DNA from 2 places in the Rhizobium sp. LjRoot254 genome. Region 1 is predicted to be linked to the other one. Evidence: riboswitches for the same ligand, from Rfam matches in the RefSeq annotation. Region 1 holds a riboswitch; the other holds the start of a gene.
The links. Region 1 has a riboswitch for S-adenosylmethionine ahead of metA (homoserine O-acetyltransferase MetA). Riboswitches for the same ligand answer to the same signal wherever they lie in the genome.
Positions count from the first base shown of each region.

Region 2: another riboswitch for S-adenosylmethionine. It lies ahead of ACSQ26_RS00680 (O-succinylhomoserine sulfhydrylase); the one in region 1 lies ahead of metA (homoserine O-acetyltransferase MetA).

Region 1 is NZ_CAXUSM020000001.1:5,194,775-5,198,479, forward strand. Features, by position in the region: gene ACSQ26_RS25620 (DUF1737 domain-containing protein) at 1-39, opposite strand, end outside; gene ACSQ26_RS25625 (HpcH/HpaI aldolase/citrate lyase family protein) at 36-941, opposite strand; gene ACSQ26_RS25630 (hypothetical protein) at 1,062-1,316, shown strand; gene ACSQ26_RS25635 (AAA family ATPase) at 1,428-2,270, shown strand; SAM riboswitch at 2,347-2,424, shown strand; gene metA (homoserine O-acetyltransferase MetA) at 2,470-3,411, shown strand; gene ACSQ26_RS25645 (vWA domain-containing protein) at 3,421-3,705, shown strand, end outside.
Region 2 is NZ_CAXUSM020000001.1:128,431-132,135, forward strand. Features, by position in the region: gene ACSQ26_RS00670 (ion transporter) at 1-31, shown strand, start outside; gene ACSQ26_RS00675 (2'-deoxycytidine 5'-triphosphate deaminase) at 35-1,129, opposite strand; SAM riboswitch at 1,202-1,280, shown strand; gene ACSQ26_RS00680 (O-succinylhomoserine sulfhydrylase) at 1,328-2,512, shown strand; gene ACSQ26_RS00685 (IlvD/Edd family dehydratase) at 2,788-3,705, shown strand, end outside.

The sequences.
Region 1 (3,705 bases):
GTTGTCGTCGGGGCCGGTGAGGAAGCGGTAGACTTTCATATCTTTTTCCTTGCCTTGATCATCCGGGCGTGGGCGGCGATCCGTCCGGCCTGTTCGAAATGCAGTCGCTCGACCATGCGGCCGGCGATGTTGATGGCGTTCTTGCCCTGCGCCTCGGGCGCGGAGAAGGCGGCTATGATCGCCGCGGCTTCCGCCAGTTCCTCCGGAGAGGGCTGGAAGATTCGGTTCGGGGCGTCGATCTGCGCCGGGTGGATCAACATCTTGCCATCGAAGCCCATGGCGCGGCCCTGTATGCATTCCGCCTCGAATTGCGCCAGATCCTTGAAATCATTCGACACCGAATCGATCACCGTCAGCCCGAAGGCGCGGGCGGCCAGCACCACCTGCATCAGCCAGTGCAGGAGATAGGTGCGCGCCGGATCGAAGGGAATACGGGTGTCGTTGCGCAGGTCATTGAGACCCATGACAAGGCAATCGAGCCTGCCGCCCGCCGTCCGGCCGGCCTCGGCGATCGGCCCGGCATTCAGGATCGCCAGCGGCGTTTCCATCATCGCCCAGAGGCGGATCGTCTCCGGCGCATTGTTTTCCGAGAGGAAGACCGCGGCATCGAGAATATCGTCCTGCGCCCGCACCTTGGGCAGCAGCACGGCGTCGGGCTCGCATTCAAGCACCAGGGCCATGTCCGTGTCGTAATGCGCCGAGGAAGCCTGGTTTATCCGGATGATGATTTCGCGATCGGCTTTATCCCCGGCCTTGAAGAAAGCCCGGATATTGGCGCGCGCCTCCTCCTTCTTTTCCTCGGCCACGGCGTCCTCGAGATCGAGAATCACCGCATCGCAATCAAGCTCCGCGAGCTTGTCGATGGCGCGCTGGTTGGAGGCTGGCAGGCAAAGAACGGAACGGCGCAGGTGCTGCGGGTGGTGGTCGAAAATCATGCTCATGGCCTCTCTATGGCCCGATTTAAGCCGGCTTTCAAGAATATGTGAGATTACTGATACGTCGAACCTCTTGCAATTCTCGGGCTTCTGCCCCACATTGCCATTAAAGGAATGGTGAAATCCATGAGAAGCATTCGTTCGTTTTTCCTCACGCTCGCGGGCCTGACGCTGGTCGCCATCGTCGCGCTGTTTACGGCGTCGATCGGTATTGCGATCGCCGGTGCGGTATCCGTGCTGCTTTTCGGCCAGTGGCTCTCCTCGCTGCTTGCCGGCCATGAGCGTGAACCGGTGCGCGCCTATGCCCGCACTCATCGCACACAGGACGGCCGTCCGGTGCGCGTGTGGAACGACGGCAAGGGCACGATTATCGACATGTGATACATCGGCCGGGCTCTTTGCCTTGGCCATGGGAAGGCGGACAATTCGTTCCGCCTTTTTTGTTGCCCGGATTTCGGGTTTGTTCGACGAACATATTGATTGAGTGCCGACATGCAGTTCACGGGTACCGAAGATTACATCGCCGAGAAGGACCTGATGATCGCGGTCAATGCCGCGATCCAGCTTGAGCGGCCGCTGCTGGTCAAGGGCGAGCCGGGAACCGGCAAGACCGAACTGGCGCGTCAGATCGCGCAGAGCCTCGGGCTCGAACTCATCGAATGGAATGTGAAATCCACGACGAGGGCACAGCAGGGTCTTTACGAATATGACGCCGTGTCGCGGCTGCGCGACAGCCAGCTCGGCGACATCAGGGTGCATGACATCAAGAACTACATCCGCAAGGGCAAGCTCTGGCATGCGTTCGAAGCGCATAAGAAAGTGGTGCTGCTGATAGACGAGATCGACAAGGCCGATATCGAATTCCCCAACGACCTGTTGCAGGAACTCGACCGCATGGAGTTCCACGTCTACGAGACCGACGAGACGATCCGCGCGGCGACGCGCCCGATCGTCATCATCACTTCGAACAACGAGAAGGAACTGCCGGACGCATTCCTGCGCCGCTGCTTCTTCCACTATATCCGCTTTCCCGACGTCGATACGCTTGCTCGTATCGTCGAGGTCCACTATCCCGGTATCAAGAAGCGGCTGCTCTCCGAAGCGCTGACGCGGTTTTTCGAAATCCGCGACATGCCGGGGCTCAAGAAAAAACCCTCGACCTCGGAGGCGCTCGACTGGATCTGCCTGCTCGTCGCCGACGATGTCGAGCCGGAGACACTTGCGGCAAGCGACAAGAACGCGCTGCCGAAACTGCATGGCGCACTGCTCAAGAACGAACAGGATGTCCATCTCTTCGAACGGCTGGCCTTCATGGCCCGGCGCGAGATGCGATAGGGCGCAGATCCCCGTGGCTGCGCCCGCCAAATCGCCTGTCTTCTATCCGATTGAAAATGTGCATCACCCGGTATATGAGAGAAACCGTGGTGATTTGCCGGCCGGCTTGCAGCCACGTTAAACAAATCGCTAAATAGGGCCACCGGAACTCGGGGACCGTCAGCGATTGTTTGATCGCCGGCGTATTGGAGTGCCCCGAATGCCTATCAAGATTCCCGACCAGCTGCCCGCGTTCCAGACGCTTGTTGCCGAGGGCGTGTCCGTAATGACGGATTCCGCCGCGATCAGGCAGGATATCCGCCCGCTGCAGATCGGCCTGCTCAACCTGATGCCCAACAAGATCAAGACCGAGGTCCAGATGGCGCGCCTTGTCGGCGCCTCGCCGCTGCAGGTCGAACTGTCGCTGGTCCGCGTCGGCGGGCACAAGTCGAAGAACACGTCGGAGGATCATCTGCTGTCGTTCTACAACACGTGGGACGAGATCAAGCACCGCAAGTTCGACGGTTTCATCATCACCGGCGCGCCGGTCGAGATGCTCGATTACGAGGACGTGACCTACTGGGACGAGATGAAGGCGATCCTCGACTGGACCGAGACCAATGTCCATTCGACGCTCAACATCTGCTGGGGCGCGATGGCGGCGATCTATCACTTCCACAAGGTGCCGAAATATATCCTGCCGGAGAAGGCGTTCGGCGTGTACCAGCATCGTAATCTCAATCCGTCCTCGCCCTATCTGCTTGGTTTCTCCGATGATTTCGCGGTTCCGGTATCCCGCTGGACCGAGGTTGTGCAGAAGGACATCGATCCGTCCTCGGGCCTTGAGGCACTGATGACCTCCCCCGACGCCGGGCTGTGCCTTGTGGCTGAGAAGAAGGGCAACCGGCTCTACATGTTCAATCACGTGGAATATGACTCGACCTCGCTGGCCGATGAGTATTTCCGCGACCAGTCGGCCGGCATCCCGATCAAGATGCCCGCCAACTATTTCACCCATAACGATCCGACCCAGCCGCCACTCAACCGCTGGCGCAGCCACGCGCATCTCCTGTTCGGCAACTGGATCAACCAGGTCTACCAGACGACGGAATTCGATCTGAGCCAGGTGGGGATTCGGGCCAAGGTGCTTGAGGAGGCGTAAGACAAGCCAGTGTTCATCCCCTTCTTCCTCGAACTCAAGGCAGCGAAAGTCCCGGTCACGCTTCGGGAGTATCTTTCGCTGCTCGAGGGGATGGATGCGCATATAGCCGACTATGATGTCGAGGCCTTCTACTTCCTGTCGCGCGCGGCGCTGGTGAAGGACGAGCGGTTCATCGATCGGTTCGACCAGGTTTTCGCGCATTATTTCAAGGGCGTCGAGGCGGTAGCCGGCACGGCGGCGGTCGATGTGAATGACATTCCCGAGGAATGGCTGCGGCGGCTGGCGGACAAGCAC
Region 2 (3,705 bases), 5.1 Mb from region 1:
CGTCGAACTGCGCCGCTCAAAACATGGATAAGTTCTATTCGGTCGCGCCCCTGAAATGCTTGGAGAGCTTCAGGCCCTGTGCCTGGTAGTTCGAGCCGAGGCCCGAGCCGTAGAGCGCCTCGGGCATTTCATGCATGTGCTCGTAGACCAGCCGGCCGATGATCTGGCCGTGGTCGAGGATGAACGGCACGTCATGGCTGCGCACTTCGAGCACCGCCCGCGCGCCCGCGCCGCCTGCCTGGGCGTGGCCGAAACCGGGATCGAAGAAGCCGGCATAGTGCACGCGGAATTCACCCACCAGCGGATCGAAGGGCACCATTTCGGCAGCATAAAGCGGTGGAACATGCACCGCTTCGCGGGAGACGAGGATATAGAATTCATCCGGGTCGAGGATCAGCTCATTGCGGCCGCGGCTGTAGATCGGCTCCCAGAAATCGAAGATGTCATGGGCCGCCTTCACATCGACATCGATGACCGCCGAATGCCGCTTGCCGCGATAGCCGATCAGCCCCTCCGGGCCGGTGCCCTTGAGGTCGATCGACAGCGCGATCGAGGAACCTGATATGACAGGCTTTTCGCTCGCGACCAGCGTGTCTGACAGATGCAGCGCCAGCATCTCGTCTTCCCGCAGTAGAGACTGGCCGTTGCGGAAGCGAATCTGTGACAGACGCGAGCCGCGGCGGACCACGATCGGGAAGGTCTTTGGCGAGATTTCGAGATAGAGCGGACCTTTGTAACCCAGCGGTATCTGGTCGAACTCCTGGGAATAATCGGTGATCACCCGGGTGAAGATATCGAGCCGGCCGGTCGAGCTTTTCGGGTTGGTGGAGGCCGAGAGCGAGGCCGGCAGATCGAGGCTTTCGATGAGCGGCACGATATAGACGCAGCCGGTTTCCAGCACAGCCCCTTCCGAGAGATCGATCACATGCAGCTTGAGCCTGTCGAGCTTGTCGGCGACGCGCTTGGATGGCCCCGGCAGGAAGGACGCGCGCACGCGGAACGCGTTGGCGCCCAGCCGGAGATCGAGGCTTGCCGGCTGGATCTGGTCGGCGTCGAGCGGCTTTTCGGATATGAGCCGGCCTTCTTCGGACAATGTCCGGATTGCGCGGTCTGCAAGTATGCCTGCCATTTCATCTCCAAGGTTTTGCGGGACAATAGAAATCCGTTGCCGTTGACGCAAGAAGGCAGATGCGTTAAGCCCGATTTGTCCCGTGGTGATTTGGCCGGCCGGCTTGCAGCCACGTTAAACAAGTAGCTAAAAAGGCCGGGTTCGTTGGAAACCGGCCTGCTTTTTGCGGCCGGTTTTTTGATGTCTGAAGGTGATAACATGAGCAAGAACTGGCGGCCGGCAACCAAACTCGTCCACGGCGGCACATTGCGTTCGCAATATGGGGAGACTTCCGAAGCGATCTTCCTGACGCAGGGTTTTGTCTACGAAAATTCGGCCGCGGCCGAAGCCCGTTTCAAGGGCGAGACGGACGGCTTCATCTATGCGCGTTACGGCAGCCCCACCAACGACATGTTCGAAAAGCGCATGTGCCTGCTGGAAGGCGCGGAAGATGCCCGCGCCACAGCCTCCGGCATGGCGGCCGTCACCGCCGCGATCCTTTGCCAGTTGAAGGCGGGCGACCACATCGTCGCTGCCCGTGCACTCTTCGGTTCCTGCCGCTGGGTGGTCGAGACGCTGGCGCCGAAATACGGCATCGAATGTACGCTGATCGACGGCAAGGATCTCGTCAACTGGGAAAAGGCGATCCGCCCGACGACCAAGGTGTTCTTCCTGGAGAGCCCGACCAATCCGACACTTGAAGTGGTCGATCTCGAAGGCGTCGCCAGGCTCGCCAACCAAGTCGGCGCCAAGGTCGTGGTCGACAATGTCTTCGCCACGCCGCTGTTCCAGAAGCCGCTCGAACTCGGCGCCCATATCGTCGTCTATTCCGCCACCAAGCATATCGACGGCCAGGGTCGCTGCCTTGGCGGCGTGGTGCTGTCCGACAAGGAATGGATCGACGCCAACCTGCACGATTATTTCCGCCATTCCGGCCCGGCCATGTCGCCGTTCAATGCCTGGGTCCTTCTCAAGGGGCTGGAGACGATGGCGCTACGCGTCAAGCAGCAGACGGAGAACGCGACCAAGGTGGCGGATTTTCTCGCCAACCACAATGCGGTCGCCAAGGTCATCTATCCCGGCCGCAAGGATCACCCGCAGGCTGACATCATTGCGCGCCAGATGACCGGCGGCTCGACGCTCGTCGCTTTCGAGCTGAAGGGCGGCAAGAATGCTGCCTTTGCGGTGCAGGATGGGCTCGATGTCGTCATGATTTCCAACAATCTCGGTGATGCGAAGAGCCTGATCACGCATCCGGCCACGACGACGCACAAGAACCTCACCGAAGATGCGCGCGTCGAACTGGGCATCTCGCCGGGACTGCTGCGGCTCTCGGCCGGGATCGAGGATGCGGATGACCTGATCGAGGATTTCGATCGGGCGTTGAGCAAGGTCGGGAAATAAGACAAAGTTGGTGGGTTGGGCTTCACCCTTCACCAACTTCGGCCAAGGGTTCACTACGTTCACCCGGCCTTCGTATCCTCTCCCGCAAGGGGAGAGGTAAACCTGCGGCGGCGCCTGCCTTCAAGCGAAGGCGGCAAGTGTGGCACCCTACCTCTCCCCTTGCGGGAGAGGATAGCAAGCCTGCATGAGACCGCAGGTCGAAGGCATAGGCGCGCTTGGTGAGGGGTGAAGCGCCAAGCGCAGGCTTATGACACGCGACGCGTGGGAGGAATACCATGTCCGACGAATCCAATCCAAAGCGCCGCCTGCGTTCGCAGGATTGGTTCGACAACCCCGACTACATCGACATGACGGCGCTTTATCTCGAGCGCTTCATGAACCAAGGCATTACCCCCGAGGAATTGCGTTCCGGCAAGCCGATTATCGGCATCGCGCAGTCGGGCAGCGATATCAATCCGTGCAATCGCCATCATATCGAACTGGCGAAGCGGGTCCGCGACGGCATCCGCGATGCGGGCGGCATCGCCATCGAATTCCCCACGCATCCGTTGTTCGAGAATTGCAAGCGGCCGACAGCGGCGCTCGATCGCAATCTCGCCTATCTCGGCCTGGTGGAAGTGCTCTACGGCTATCCGATCGATGGCGTCGTGCTGACGACCGGCTGCGACAAGACCACGCCCTCGGCGCTGATGGCGGCCTCGACCGTCGATATCCCGGCGATCGTGCTCTCGGGCGGTCCGATGCTGGATGGCTGGCACGACGGCAAGCTGGCTGGTTCCGGCATGGCCATGTGGCAATCGCGGCGGCGCTATGCGGCAGGCGAGATCGACAAGGAAGAATTCATGGAGGCGGTCCTCGATTCCGCACCTTCCATCGGCCATTGCAACACGATGGGCACGGCCTCGACCATGAATGCGTTGGCCGAGGCGCTCGGCATGTCGCTGACCGGCTGCGGCAATATCCCGGCAGCCTATCGCGAGCGTGGCCAGATGGCCTATCGCACCGGACGCCGTGCCGTCGAGATCGTGCTCGAGGATCTCAAGCCGTCCGACATCCTGACGCGTGACGCCTTCCTCAATGCCATCCGCACCAATTCGGCGATCGGTGGATCGACGAATGCCCAGCCGCATCTGGCCGCGATGGCCAAGCATGCCGGCGTCGAGCTCTATCCCGAGGACTGGCAGGTGCACGGC